Linked DNA regions of Roseobacter denitrificans OCh 114. The protein of the gene in region 2 binds, or shares a complex with, the protein of the main gene of each other region. Links are inferred from orthologs where the notes say so. Each region holds a gene or a part of one and is shown on either strand. Other genes may lie near its edges. The genes, in order: tig and rpsG.

Evidence for each region.
Region 1: the proteins of rpsG (region 2) and tig are in contact, whole or in part, in a crystal structure (PDB 3GTY), measured with the Thermotoga maritima proteins. The link is inferred for Roseobacter denitrificans OCh 114 from one-to-one orthologs. Residues at the interface, in WP_004081843.1 of Thermotoga maritima: Lys34, Lys52, Lys55, Glu59, Arg62, Gln63, Glu66, Asn67, Lys69, Val71, Arg95, Ala109, Lys110, Lys111, Gly112, Arg113, Pro114, Glu117, Glu121, Ile124, Ala125, Tyr127, Asn128, Asn129, Thr130, Gly131, Lys135, Asp139, Arg142, Met143; in WP_004081061.1 of Thermotoga maritima: Glu122, Val124, Val129, Leu130, Tyr133, Glu188, Gly259, Ile262, Tyr263, Glu266, Ser270, Glu273, Gln274, Glu277, Arg308, Gln311, Ile312, Ser315, Tyr316, Glu325, Arg329, Arg336, Leu363, Phe366, Trp367, Arg373, Leu377, Arg381, Leu384, Glu387.

What each region holds. Positions count from the first base shown.
Region 1 is NC_008209.1:2,915,595-2,918,741, forward strand. The notes cover bases 321-3,147. They hold tig (trigger factor), read right to left. Parts: upstream 2,487-3,147; coding sequence 1,155-2,486; downstream 321-1,154. Other genes in these bases: aqpZ (aquaporin Z), read right to left, coding at 330-1,019; RD1_RS14015 (cyclic nucleotide-binding domain-containing protein), read right to left, coding at 2,722-3,147. Also shown: RD1_RS14000 (alternative oxidase), read left to right, coding at 1-275. UniProt on the Bacillus subtilis protein: Involved in protein export. Acts as a chaperone by maintaining the newly synthesized protein in an open conformation. Functions as a peptidyl-prolyl cis-trans isomerase.
Region 2 is NC_008209.1:3,868,022-3,871,207, forward strand. Bases 321-3,186 are described here. They hold rpsG (30S ribosomal protein S7), read right to left. Parts: upstream 2,056-3,186; coding sequence 1,585-2,055; downstream 321-1,584. Other genes in these bases: fusA (elongation factor G), read right to left, coding at 321-1,519; rpsL (30S ribosomal protein S12), read right to left, coding at 2,068-2,439; RD1_RS18375 (DMT family transporter), read right to left, coding at 2,801-3,186. In the rest of the region: more of fusA, read right to left, coding at 1-320.

The DNA.
Region 1 (3,147 bases), 950 kb from region 2 along the record:
ACCTCTATTTTCTGCTCTATCTCTTTGCGCCCCGCACGGCCCACCGGGTCGTCGCCTACCTCGAAGAAGAAGCGGTCATCAGCTACACGCAATACCTCGAAGAAGTCGATGCAGGCCGGGTTCCAAACATAGAAGCCCCGCAGATCGCCATTGACTACTGGAAGCTGCCCGCCGACGCACGCCTGCGGGAAGTCATCGTGGCCGTGCGCGCTGACGAAGCGGGCCACCGGGACCGGAACCACGAAATGGCGAACGAACTGGCGTCATCCGCCTGACTGTTGCACGGCCTCCCCTGCGATCGGCGGAGGCCGTGATCCTCTGCGCGGGTGTCAATCGTCGGTGGTCATGAGCTTCCAGATCGCCGCGCCGATCGCTGCGCCGATCAAGGGAGCCACCCAAAACAGCCAAAGCTGCGTCACGGCGGGACCTTCGGCAAACAGCGCAACACCTGTTGAGCGGGCCGGGTTGACCGATGTATTGGAGACCGGGATCGAAATCAGGTGGATCAAGGTCAATCCCAGACCAATGGCAATGGGCGCAAAGCCAGCCGGTGCACCTGAAGACGTGGAACCGAGGATGATAATCAGGAAAAATGCGGTCAGCACAATCTCGACAACCAAAACAGAGATCAGTGAATACCCCTGCGGCGAGGCCTCGGCATACCCGTTTGAGGCAAAGCCACCAACCCCTTCAAACCTGGCGCCGCCAGATACGATCATGAACAAGACCGCGGCTGCGAGGGCAGCACCGGCCACCTGGGCTGCCCAATAAGGCAAGAGATCCTTGCCATCAAATCGTCCCCCGATCAGCAGACCGAGCGACACCGCCGGATTGAAATGACCGCCCGAAATATGACCCACCGTATAGGCCATCGTCATCACCGTCAGGCCAAATGCGAGGCTCACCCCGAGCCAGCCAATACCCACATCAGCCACACCGGCGGCCAGAACGGCACTGCCGCAACCACCGAACACCAGCCAAAACGTGCCGAAAAATTCGGCCATCAGTTTCTTTGTCATTGCGCACCTCTGTTCAAATCAAATGATTGGTGCGTTCAACCTTAAACTGAATGAATTTCAAATCACGACGGTAAAATTGAAAAAACCGGCGTCATTTCTGACACCGGTCTCATCAATCAACGCAAATCGCGTGTTTTACTCTTCTTCAAGCGCTTCGACAGCTTTCTGCAGATCGTCCTTGGACACTTCCTTTTCGGTGACTTTTGCACCTGCGAACACGTGATCGACGACCTTGTCTTCGAAGATCGGGGCACGCATCTGCTGCTGCATCTGCTGGTTTTGCTGCACGAACTCAAAGAACTGACGCTCCTGACCGGGGTACTGGCGCGCCTGGTTCATGATCGCCTGGCTCATCTCCGCATCCGTCACTTCGACCTTGGCCTTCTGGCCGATATCGGCCAGCAACAACCCAAGACGCACGCGGCGCTCCGCGAGCTTGGTGTGTTCTTCGGTCGGCGTGATTTCCGGATGATCGTGTCCCTGCACATCCGGGTTTTCCTCATGCCAGAGTTGGTGCGCAATTTGGCCGGCTTCTGCGCTGACCAGTGATGGCGGCAAGTCAAAGTCGACGATGTCATCAAGGGCATCCAGCAGGGAACGCTTCATGATCGCGCGTGCGGCACCGGCATATTCCGCCTCCAGACGCTCTGCGATCTGACCCTTCAGGGCCGCGAGGTCTTCGGCGCCGAACTTCTTGGCCAACTCGTCATCGATTTCCGCCGGAACGGGTTTCTTGACCTCTTTGACAGTGCATTCGAACACGGCTTCTTTGCCGGCAAGGTTTTCCGCCTGGTAATTCTCGGGGAAGGTCACGGTGACCGCTTTCTCTTCCCCGGCCTTGACGCCCACAAGCTGCTCCTCGAAACCCGGAATGAAGGAATTTGACCCGAGCACCAGCGGGTAATCCTCCGCCGCACCGCCGTCAAAGGCCTCACCGTCGACCTTGCCGAGGAAGTCCATGACGATCTGGTCGCCGTCTTTCGCCTTCGAACCCTTCTTGCGGTTCTCGAAATTCTGTGCGGTTTCTGCGAGACTGCCCAGCGCTTCGTCAATCGCGGCGTCATCCGCCTTGACGGTCATTCTCTCAAGCTCAATCGCTGAAAAATCAACATCGGGGATATCGGGAAGCGCCTCGTAGGACATCGACACCTCGATGTCGTCACCCTCTTTCCAGTTCTCGTTGGTCATCTTGACCTCGGGCTGCATGGCAGGGCGATCCCCGGACGACGTGAAATGGTCGTTCATCGCACCATCAATGCTTTCCTGCATTGCTTCGCCCATGACCTTTTGGCCAAACTGCTTTTTCAGCAGCGCCATCGGCACCTTGCCTTTGCGAAAGCCCTTCATTTCGACTTCGGGCTGGGCTTCTGCCAGCTTCTCGTTGACCTTGGCATCCAGTTCAGCCGCGGTGACCTTGATGGCATAGCCGCGTTTCAAACCTTCATTCAGCGTCTCGGTGACCTGCATATGTGCTCCATAGGGTAAGGCGCGCCAGACAGACGCGGATATCAAAATTTCCGCTGTTCTATGTGCGTCGCAGCCAAGGTGCAAGAGGCTGCGCACCGATAAAGTCCAAAGGCTGATCGGCCTGAGAAAACATCCTGGTGCCAATGCTTCATTCAAAGGTATGCCACGTAGCCAGACACCGCGCTCGCGAGGCCCCGAGAACCAACAGAAACACCGCAGCGCTTCAGGAAAGCGCTTATCCTGCGTATCCCGCCACGACCTGCAGAAGCCTGAATGCGGTGGCCGCGTCATTTTCCACAACCGCCAGAAACTCTTCTGCACCAATGCGCAACGCCAATACGTCGGTTTTTGCCCGCATCGTGAGCGCGCGCGGCTCATTGCGGATGAGGCCCAATTCCCCCACCAGCTTGCCCGGCACGACCGTCGCAATCATCGCCTCAGGCCCATCATCATCGGGTTTCACCAGAACGGCTTCGCCAGACAGAACCATATAGGCACCATCCGTAGGCTCGTCGCCTTTATTGAAAATCGTATCCCCTGCATCGGCCTCAAACCACTTGGCTCCGAAGGCAAGCAGGCGCAACTGGCGACGGTCAAGGCCCGAAAACAGATCGGTCGCTTCGAGCGCCCGCAGTTTACGTTGCAAATCGGCGCGAGCGGC
Region 2 (3,186 bases):
TGACTTCGGCCTCTTTCGAGATGGTCTCGCGATAGGCAACCTGTGGCGCACCGATGTTCGCCTCGACCTTGAATTCGCGCTTCAGACGGTCGACGAGAATGTCGAGGTGAAGTTCGCCCATGCCTTTCATGATGGTCTGACCGGATTCAAGATCCGTTTCCACCCGGAACGATGGATCTTCTGCTGCCAGACGCGCGAGGCCCTGAGACATCTTTTCCTGGTCGTTCTTCGTTTTTGGCTCAACCGCAATCTCGATCACCGGATCGGGGAAAGTCATGGTTTCCAGAACCACCGGATCGTTTTGCGCACAAAGCGTGTCACCGGTTGTTGTGTCCTTGAGACCCGCCAATGCGATGATGTCGCCCGCAAACGCCTCGTCGATCTCTTCACGGTTGTTCGAGTGCATCATCATCATCCGACCGACGCGCTCTTTCTTGCCTTTGGTCGCGTTGAGGATGGTGTCACCCTTGTTCATTGTACCCGAATAGATACGTGTGAACGTCAGCGAGCCAACAAAGGGGTCGTTCATGATTTTGAACGCAAGACCGGCAAAGGCCATGTCGTCATCCGCGCGGCGCGCGATGTTACGGGTTTCTTCTTCGTCACCCGGCTTGAAGCCCATGTAGTCAACCACGTCGAGCGGGCTCGGCAGGTAGTCGATCACAGCATTGAGCAGCGGCTGAACGCCTTTATTCTTGAAGGCAGAGCCGCCCAGAACCGGCACGAAGTGCAGCGCCAGCGTGCCCTTGCGCAGCAGAGCGCGCAGGGTTGGCACGTCGGGTTCGTTGCCTTCCAGATACTCCATCATCGCATCGTCGTCTTCTTCGACGGCTGCTTCGATCATCTTGCCGCGCCATTCTTCGGCCATGTCCTTGAGACTGTCACGGATTGGTGCCTTCACCCAGGACGCGCCAAGGTCTTCGCCCTGCCAGAGCCATTCTTCCATGGTCACGAGGTCAATCAGACCTTCCAACTCGGTTTCCGCACCGATTGGAATGCCGACAGGTACAGCACGCGCACCGGTGCGGTCTTCGATCATTCTGACGCAGTTGAAAAAGTCGGCGCCGATTTTGTCCATCTTGTTGACGAAAACCATGCGCGGAACCTTGTAACGGTCGGCCTGACGCCAAACCGTTTCTGTCTGTGGCTCAACACCGGCGTTTGCGTCCAGAACACAAACCGCACCGTCGAGCACCGCCAGAGACCGCTCGACCTCGATGGTGAAGTCAACGTGGCCGGGCGTGTCGATGATGTTCAGTCGGTGCTTTGGCGAGTCCGCAGTCGTACCATCTTCGGTGCGCTCCCAGAAGGTGGTGGTCGCAGCGGATGTAATGGTGATCCCGCGTTCCTGCTCCTGCTCCATCCAGTCCATCGTGGCCGCACCATCGTGCACCTCACCGATGTTGTGGGATTTGCCCGTATAGAACAAGATGCGTTCGGAACAGGTCGTTTTGCCGGCATCAATATGGGCCATGATGCCAAAGTTGCGGTAGCGGTCGAGCGGATAGTCGCGTGCCATTGGGCTGCTTCCTCAGGATATCTAAAAACGGTTGAATGCGCCCCCAGACGGGGCGCGAAATGTGCTTACCAGCGGTAGTGGCTGAAGGCTTTGTTGGCGTCTGCCATCTTGTGCGTGTCTTCGCGCTTTTTCACCGCGGTGCCGCGTGACTGGACAGCATCGAGCAATTCACCCGCGAGACGCTCTTCCATGGTGTTCTCATTGCGCGAACGGGCGGCTTTGATCAACCAGCGAATGGCCAGCGCCTGACGACGCTCGGGGCGGACTTCGACGGGCACCTGATAGGTGGCACCACCAACACGACGCGAGCGCACTTCGACAGAGGGCTGGATGTTGTCCAGCGCTTCGTGAAACACCTCGATGGGCGCACGTTTGATTTTCGTCTCAACGCGGGTCAGCGCGTTGTAAACAATGGTTTCTGCGACTGATTTCTTGCCATCAATCATCAGGTTGTTCATGAATTTCGTCAGGACCAGATCACCATATTTGGCATCGGGCAGGACTTCGCGTTTTTCGGCTGCGTGGCGACGGGACATATCTTATTCCTCTTACTTCGGACGCTTCGCGCCGTATTTCGAACGACGTTGCTTACGGTCTTTGACGCCTTGGGTATCCAGAACACCACGCAGAATGTGGTAACGGACACCGGGAAGGTCCTTGACACGGCCGCCACGGATCAGAACCACAGAGTGTTCCTGAAGGTTGTGGCTTTCGCCCGGAATGTAGCTGATGACCTCAAAACCGTTGGTCAGGCGAACCTTTGCAACTTTCCGCATCGCGGAGTTCGGCTTTTTCGGTGTGGTTGTGTAGACGCGCGTGCAAACGCCGCGCTTTTGCGGACACTCTTGCAAGTGCATCGATTTGGATCGTTTGATTTTAGGCTGCCGCGGCTTGCGGATCAGCTGTTGGATGGTTGGCATTCCGGCTTTATCCCCGTGTTGCTCACATATGTGTACACGGGACGGCCCCGTGCGGTTTCAAATTTACACAGCTCACGCGTCCATGAGCCGCCCCTTGCGCAAAAAGCGCGTTTATTTCTTGCCGCACGACTGCGACAACAAAAAAACCGCCTCCGCTTCCGTACCGAGGAAACGACGCGGTGGGTTAACAGAGGATCGGGCCGATAGGGGGCCGGATCGTGACCACTTCAGTATGATGTCAGCGCAGATAGGTGTAATACCTGCCCCGAGATAGCGCGCGTATAAAAGGAGTCGCAAAGGGTGTCAACAGCTTGCCTGAAGCCGTGAACAGGTTCTGACGGGTCGCCGAAGGATGGCTGACTTAGCTGGCCGCCATCAACTGGCGCTCACGGTAAAACGTAAACAATCCCGTTGCAACAATCAGACCTGCCCCAAGGAAGGTCAGCGGCGACGGCCAGTCCCCGAAAAACAACCATCCCAGAACCAGCGCCCAGATCAAACCGGTGTAGCGGAATGGCGCGATGAAAGACACATCCCCCGCCCGCATCACATGCACCGAGAAGAAGTAACCGCCAATAATAAAGACCGCAGCGGCCAAAACCATGCCGCCCAATTGGGGGGTCACAGGTGCCCATTCGGTGAAGAGGCACGCAAGACCGGAGGTCACCAGCACGGAAAAGGACGCGGCGAAAGTGACCAGCAAGGACGGGACACGCGCCGACATACGCCTTGTCGAGAGGTCGCGCA